2 regions of the Streptomyces sp. NPDC051940 genome follow, and region 2 is predicted to be linked to the other one. Evidence: riboswitches for the same ligand, from Rfam matches in the RefSeq annotation. Region 2 holds a riboswitch; the other holds the start of a gene.

Region 1 (3,405 bases), on a different contig from region 2:
GCGGGGTGGTGGGGCGCCGATAGGCTGCACCGCGTACCCCGTAGGCCCGCGCCGCAGGCGCACACGCACAGGAGGGACCCCGATGAGCGCTGCCACACCGACCGGAGGCGGCCGCACCTGGCCCGACGTGCTGAGCGCCCTGCTCGCCAAGAAGGACCTGAGCACCGACGACACCGCCTGGGCGATGGACCGCATCATGCGCGGCGAGGCGACGAACGCCCAGATCGCTGGCTTCGCGGTGGCCCTGCGCGCGAAGGGCGAGACCGTCGACGAGATGGCCGGCCTGGTCCGGACGATGTACCAGCACGCCAATCTGATCGAGGTCCCCGGCCGTACCGTCGACATCGTGGGCACGGGCGGCGACCGCGCCCGTACGGTCAACATCTCCACGATGTCCGCGATCGTCGTCGCCGGCACCGGAGCCAAGGTCGTCAAGCACGGCAACCGCGCCGCGTCCTCCGCGTCCGGCGCCTCCGACGTACTGGAGAAGCTCGGCGTCAACCTCGAACTCGGCCCCGGCCGCGTCGTCGAGGTCGCGGAGGAGGCGGGCATCACCTTCTGCTTCGCGGTGAAGTTCCACCCCTCCCTGCGTCACGTCGCCCAGGCCCGTAAGGAACTGGGTGTCGCGACGCCCTTCAACTTCCTCGGCCCCCTCACCAACCCCGCCCGGGTCCGCGCCCAGGCCACCGGCGTCGCCGACGCCCGGATGGCCCCGATCATGGCCGGCGTACTCGCCGAACGCGGTTCCTCCGCCCTCGTTTTCCGCGGCGACGACGGCCTCGACGAGCTGACCATCACCGGCACCTCCCAGGTGTGGGTGGTCCGCGACGGCACGGTGACGCAGCAGACGTTCGACCCGCGCGACCTCGGCATCCGGCTCGTCGGCATCGAGGCCCTGCGCGGCGCCGACGCGTCGTACAACGCGGACGTCGCCCGCCGGCTGCTGGCCGGCGAGACCGGCCCCGTCCGCGACGCCGTCCTGCTCAACTCCGCCGCCGCCCTCGCCGCCCTGGACCCCACCGACGCGCCGCTCGCCGAGCAGCTCGCAGCGGGGATGGCCCGGGCGGCGGAGTCCATCGACTCGGGGGCCGCGCAGCGCACCCTGGAGCGCTGGGTCGCGGTCAGCAACTCCTGATCGGCACGGGGTGGTTGCCGGCCCCCGGCCGGCGGCCACCCCGCTTCGCGCGCCGGCGTTCCGCGATCCGGACAGACATGTTGCGCGCGGACGATCACATGGCATACTTCTGAACCAGGTCACGAGTGACAGCGATTCAGGCCCCGGCCCGCTGTCCGGCAACCCTCCGTCCGTGGCGGGGTGCCCCGGGTGATGACCAGGCCGCAGGCAGCGAGGTCTGCGGCAAGCGCGGACCCCTCGCAAGCCAGGGGTCCTGGTGGTCGAGGGAGAGCTCCGTGAGCAAGCGAATGCGCTAGGGCCGGTCGGCCCCTTTCTCCCACCCCGACGACGGGCCGCTTCTGCGTACGCCCGCACGGTGTGTGTTTCGTGCCGTGGCCGTGCGCTCCCGCGTTCGCGTCCGGGCGTCTTCGCGTCCGTGCCCTCCGTGCCTTCCGGGTCCGTATCGGGTGCGCTTCGCGCGCGCCTTTCGGGGTTTCCGCGTCTTCGACGCGCGCTTTCACCTTCACCGCCGCCACGCTCCGGCCTGCCCTGAGGAGACCTCGCCATGTCCGTGCCCACCGCTGCCCCGACCGCCTCCGCCACCACCTCCGACCCCGCCTGTACGGCCCTCTCCGCAGCCGCCGCCCCGCTCCCCGTCCTCGGCCGGGACGTGCGCGTGCCCGTCGCCTCCGGCGGGGAGCTGGAGTACGCGGCGCTCGACTACGCCGCCAGCGCGCCCGCGCTGCAGCGGGTGTGGGACGACGTGGCGGCGTACGCGCCGTACTACGGCAGCGTGCACCGGGGTGCGGGCTACCTCTCCCAGCTGTCCACGGAGCTCTTCGAGTCCAGCCGGGCGACCGTCGCGGAGTTCCTCGGCTGCCGCGCGGACGACCAGGTCGTCTTCACCCGGTCCACCACCGACTCCCTGAACCTCCTCGCGGCGGTGCTGCCCACCGGCACGCGGGTGTTCGTCTTCGAGACCGAGCACCACGCCGCGCTGCTCCCCTGGGAGCGCCGCTCCGACGTGTCCGTCACGTACCTCGACGCGCCCCGTTCCCCCCGCGAGGCGGTGGGCGTCCTGGAGGCCGCCCTCGCCACGCGCGGCGGCGACGGTCCCGCGCTGGTCTGCGTGACCGGCGCCTCGAACGTCACCGGCGAGGTGTGGCCGGTCCGCGAACTGGCCGCGGCCGCGCACCGGCACGGGGCGCGGATCGTGCTCGACGCGGCGCAGCTCGCCCCGCACCGGCCGGTGTCCCTCACGTCGCTGGACGTCGACTGGGTGGCTTTCTCCGGCCACAAGCTGTACGCGCCCTTCGGCTCCGGTGTGCTGGCGGGGCGGGCGGACTGGCTGCAGTCGGCGGAGCCCTACCTGGCGGGCGGCGGCGCCTCGCGCACGGTGGCGCGGCGACCGGCCGGCGGGGTGTCCGTGGAGTGGCACACCACGGCGGCCCGGCACGAGGCGGGATCGCCGAACGTGATCGGCGCGTACGCGATCGCCTCCGCGTGCAAGGCCCTCACGGAGGCGGGCTTCGACCGTCTGCTGGCCCGTGAGGAGGCGCTCCTCGGCCGCCTGCGCTCCGGGCTCGCGGCGCTGCCCGCGGTCCAGGTGCTCTCCCTGTTCGGGGACGACTCCGACCGGGTCGGGGTCCTCTCGTTCACGGTCGCGGGCTGGGACAGCTCGGCCTTCGCGCAGGCGCTCTCCGCGGAGTACGGCATCGGGGTTCGGGATGGTCTCTTCTGCGCGCACCCGCTCGTGCGGACGCTCCTCGGCGCGGAGGGCGATGAGCCGGCGGACTGCGATGGGTCGTCGGACGGCTCGGCCTCCGCCTCGGCGTCGGCCTCGGGGGAGCGTCCGCTGCACGCGATCCGGGTGAGCTTCGGGGTGGGCACGCCGGACGAGCACGTTGTACGGTTCCTGGCGGCGGTGGGGGAGCTGGTGGGGCGGGTCTAGCTCTGCGGACGGGGGCGTCTCGCGCTGCGCGGCGGGCGGTTGCCGGCCCGCGGACGGCGCCGCCCGCGCCTTCGGCGCGGGGTTGCCCCCACCCACACACCACCCGTTACGGCGTGCCTTACCTGACGCCGGCGCCTGGGCTTGCGGCCGGGGGGGCCGAGCCTGCACCCGGACCTGGAGCCAGACCCGCGCTCGGGCCGTGGGGCGGGCCCTGGGCCCGAGCCCGCGCCCTGGGCCCGAGCCCTGCGCCCGGCCCCGGGTCCCGGGTTCGCATCGGGCCTCGGGTTTCGGACCTATGGCGGGCGGACCGTTGTGGTGATGCCTCGTTACGGTCGGCGTT
Region 2 (3,405 bases):
TCCGCGGCGCGGTCGAACTGGGTGAGCCGCGGGCGCACCAGATGGCCCCGGGCCAGGCGCAGCTGCGCGGTGCGGTAGATCGCGGCCGCCATCCGGCCCAGGGCCTGGCCGTCCTGGTGCCGGTGGCGCCGTACGCCGACGTCGACCTGGGCCATCGCGTCCAGGCCCACCGAGTGCAGGGTGTCCACCAGCAGCCCCAGCTCCACGCCGTAACCCACCGGGAACGGCAGCGTCTCCAGCAGCGAGCGGCGGGCCGCGTACTCGCCGCCCAGCGGCTGGACGAAGCCGGCCAGCTGCGGCCAGTGCAGGTTCAGCAGCGGGCGCGCCACCAGCTCCGTGACCCGGCCGCCCTGCCCGGGCGTCGCGCCCGCGAACGCGGGGTCGAGCGGCCGGTCGTACATGGCCTTGACGAACGCGAGGTCCGGATCGGTGAGGAGGGGGCCGACGATGCCCGAGACGAACGCCGGGTCGAAGTCCTTCAGGTCCGCGTCGACGAACGCGACGATCTCCCCCGTCGTCGCCAGCAGCGACCGCCACAGCACCTCGCCCTTGCCGGGCAGCGCCGGCAGCCGCGGCAGCACCTCGTCGCGGTGCACCACCCGCGCGCCCGCGGCGGCGGCCACCTCGGCCGTACGGTCCGTGGAGCCGGAGTCGACCACCACCAGCTCGTCGACCAGCGGTGCCTCCTCCATCAGCGCCTTGCGGATCGTCCGGACGATCAGGCCGACCGTCGGCTCCTCGTTCAGGGCGGGCAGCACCACGCTGACGGTTCCCCGCGGCCCCAGCGCCCGCTTGGCGGCGAGGAGCGCGGGGAGCGGCCGGTCCGCCGCTGACCAGGACCGGGTGCTCAGCCAGCGCTCCACCTCGTCAAGCACCTGCATACCTCCGGGTCTGGGTCTCGGTCTGGGCCTGGAATGTGGCGTGTCTCGCGGTTCGGACGACTATCTCAACAGTCGCGGGTGTCGGTTACAGTCTTGAACAGCGCGTGTGACCACCGCATGTCGGGGTCGATCAGGCGCGTACAAACCGATCGGACAACACCGCTCGGACACAACTTCATACCGCTCATCCAGAGGGGCAGAGGGAACGGCCCGTTGAAGCCCCGGCAACCCTCCGACCGGTCCTCCTAGCAGAGGCCCCCGGCGGAGATGGTGCCAATTCCGTCCTGCGGCGAGGTCCGCCGCGGGGAAGATGAGGAGAGAGGCCTCCGCTTCATGGCTGTCGAGACAGTTGCACCCGCCACCGATGTCACGCTGGGCTCCGCCGTCGCGCTGAGCTGCCGCGAGTGCGGGCACCGCGTACCGCTCGGACCGGTCTTCGCCTGCGAGGAGTGTTTCGGGCCGCTCGAGGTCGCGTACGACCTGCCGAGTGGCGACCCGGAGGGCCTGCGCAAGCGCATCGAGGCCGGTCCGCAGAGCATCTGGCGTTACGCCCCGCTGCTTCCCGTTCCGGCGGACGTGGCGTCCAAGCCCAACCTGAACCCCGGCTTCACCCGGCTGATCACCGCCGACCGGCTCGGCGCCGAACTGGGCGTGGAGCCCGGCAGGCTCTTCGTGAAGGACGACTCCGGCAACCCGACGCACTCCTTCAAGGACCGCGTCGTCGCCATCGCCGTCGAGGCCGCCCGCGTCTTCGGTTTCACCACCCTGTCCTGCTCCTCCACCGGCAACCTCGCCGGCGCGGTCGGCGCCGCCGCGGCCCGCGCGGGCCTCAAGTCGTGCGTGTTCATCCCGCACGACCTGGAGCAGGGCAAGATCCTCATGGCCGCGGTGTACGGCGGCCAGGTCGTCGGCATCGAGGGCACCTACGACGACGTGAACCGCTTCTGCTCGGAGCTCATCGGCGACCCGATCGGCGAGGGCTGGGGCTTCACGAACGTCAATCTGCGGCCGTACTACGCGGAGGGGTCGAAGACCCTGGCGTACGAGATCTGCGAGCAGCTGGGGTGGCGGATCCCCGACAACATCGTGATCCCGGTGGCCTCCGGCTCCCAGCTCACCAAGATCGACAAGGGGCTGAAGGAGCTCATCGCCCTCGGCCTGGTCGAGGACCGGCCGTACAAGATCTTCGGGGCCCAGGCGGAGGGCTGCTCGCCGGTCTCCCGCGCCTACAAGGACGGCCACGAGGTGGTCCGCCCGGTGCGGCCGGACACCATCGCCAAGTCCCTGGCCATCGGCAACCCGGCCGACGGTCCGTACGTCCTGGACATCGCGCGTCGCACCGGCGGCGCGGTGGAGGACGTCGACGACACCGCCGTCGTCGACGCCATCAAGCAGCTCGCCCGCACCGAGGGCGTCTTCGCGGAGACCGCGGGCGGCGTCACCTTCGGCGTGCTGGCCAAGCTCGTCGCGGACGGCCGGATCAGCCCGTCCGAGACCACCGTCGCCATCAACACCGGCGACGGCCTCAAGACCCTCGACGCGGTGGCCCCCACGACCGGGCTGTCCGCCGTCATCCGCCCCACCCTGGACTCCTTCCGAGAGGCTGGCCTCTGACATGAGCGTGAACGTCCGCATCCCCACCATCCTGCGCACCTACACCGGCGGGCAGGCCGAGGTGAGCGCCGAGGGCGCGACCCTCGCCGACGTACTGACCGACCTCGACAGGAACCACACGGGCATCGGCGCGCGCGTCCTGGACGACCAGGGCAAGCTGCGGCGCTTCGTGAACGTGTACGTCAACGACGACGACGTCCGCTTCGCGTCGGGCCTCCAGACGCCGACGCCGGACGGCGCGGGCGTCTCGATCATCCCGGCGGTGGCGGGAGGCTGACGTCCCTTCCCGCCGTCGCCAACTCGGCCCGCTGCGCGCCCCCTTCCGGATGGATCCGGGAGGGGGCGCGGTGCTGTCGGGGTGCGTTCGCGGTGGTGTCGGGGTGCTGTGCTGTGACGTACGGGACAGGACCTGTGGGGCGGGTCGGTGCTGTGCGCGGGATTACTAGCGATAGGGTTGGGATGTTCCCCGGTGGTGTCCGCCGGGTGGTTCATGCCCGACGCATATGAGAACGCGACAAGTTGTGGCCGAAGTCGGCGTGCGAATTGTCGTGTTGGTGGGCTATGCCCGGCCCGTTTTGCCCTGAGGTGCTGGGAATTGGGCTGATTAATACCGATCGGGTGTGCCCAGAATTCTCGTCCGATTGACCTGTTGCAGTGGGCATCGGTGCAGATACATTCAGCCGCGGTCGACGCGTTCCGGCGTACGCCTCCGGGGAGTTGCGGGGGAAGAGCCGGGGGTGAGGTCTGACCCGGGTCCGCGAAGTGCGGTCCTGTGTAAGGGCCAGCAATAGGGGAGTTAGGAATGGCTCAGGGCACCGTCAAGTGGTTCAACGCGGAGAAGGGGTACGGCTTCATCGCGGTCGACGGTGGTGCGGATGTTTTCGTCCACTACAGCGCGATCCAGATGGAC

Evidence for each region. A riboswitch is a leader RNA that binds a small molecule or an ion and turns the genes downstream of it on or off. The one in region 2 is predicted to bind S-adenosylmethionine.
Region 1: linked by a shared signal. The riboswitch ahead of AB0M28_RS40045 (aminotransferase class V-fold PLP-dependent enzyme) and the one ahead of thrC (threonine synthase) in region 2 are both predicted to bind S-adenosylmethionine.

What each region holds. Positions count from the first base shown of each region.
Region 1 covers NZ_JBFAXR010000254.1:279-3,683, reverse strand. Annotated here, with positions in the region: gene trpD (anthranilate phosphoribosyltransferase) at 83-1,135, shown strand; SAM riboswitch class IV at 1,253-1,370, shown strand; gene AB0M28_RS40045 (aminotransferase class V-fold PLP-dependent enzyme) at 1,680-3,065, shown strand.
Region 2 covers NZ_JBFAXR010000032.1:33,661-37,065, reverse strand. Annotated here, with positions in the region: gene AB0M28_RS15385 (glucosyl-3-phosphoglycerate synthase) at 1-875, opposite strand, end outside; SAM riboswitch class I at 1,063-1,198, shown strand; gene thrC (threonine synthase) at 1,215-2,495, shown strand; gene AB0M28_RS15375 (MoaD/ThiS family protein) at 2,497-2,772, shown strand; gene AB0M28_RS15370 (cold-shock protein) at 3,298-3,405, shown strand, end outside.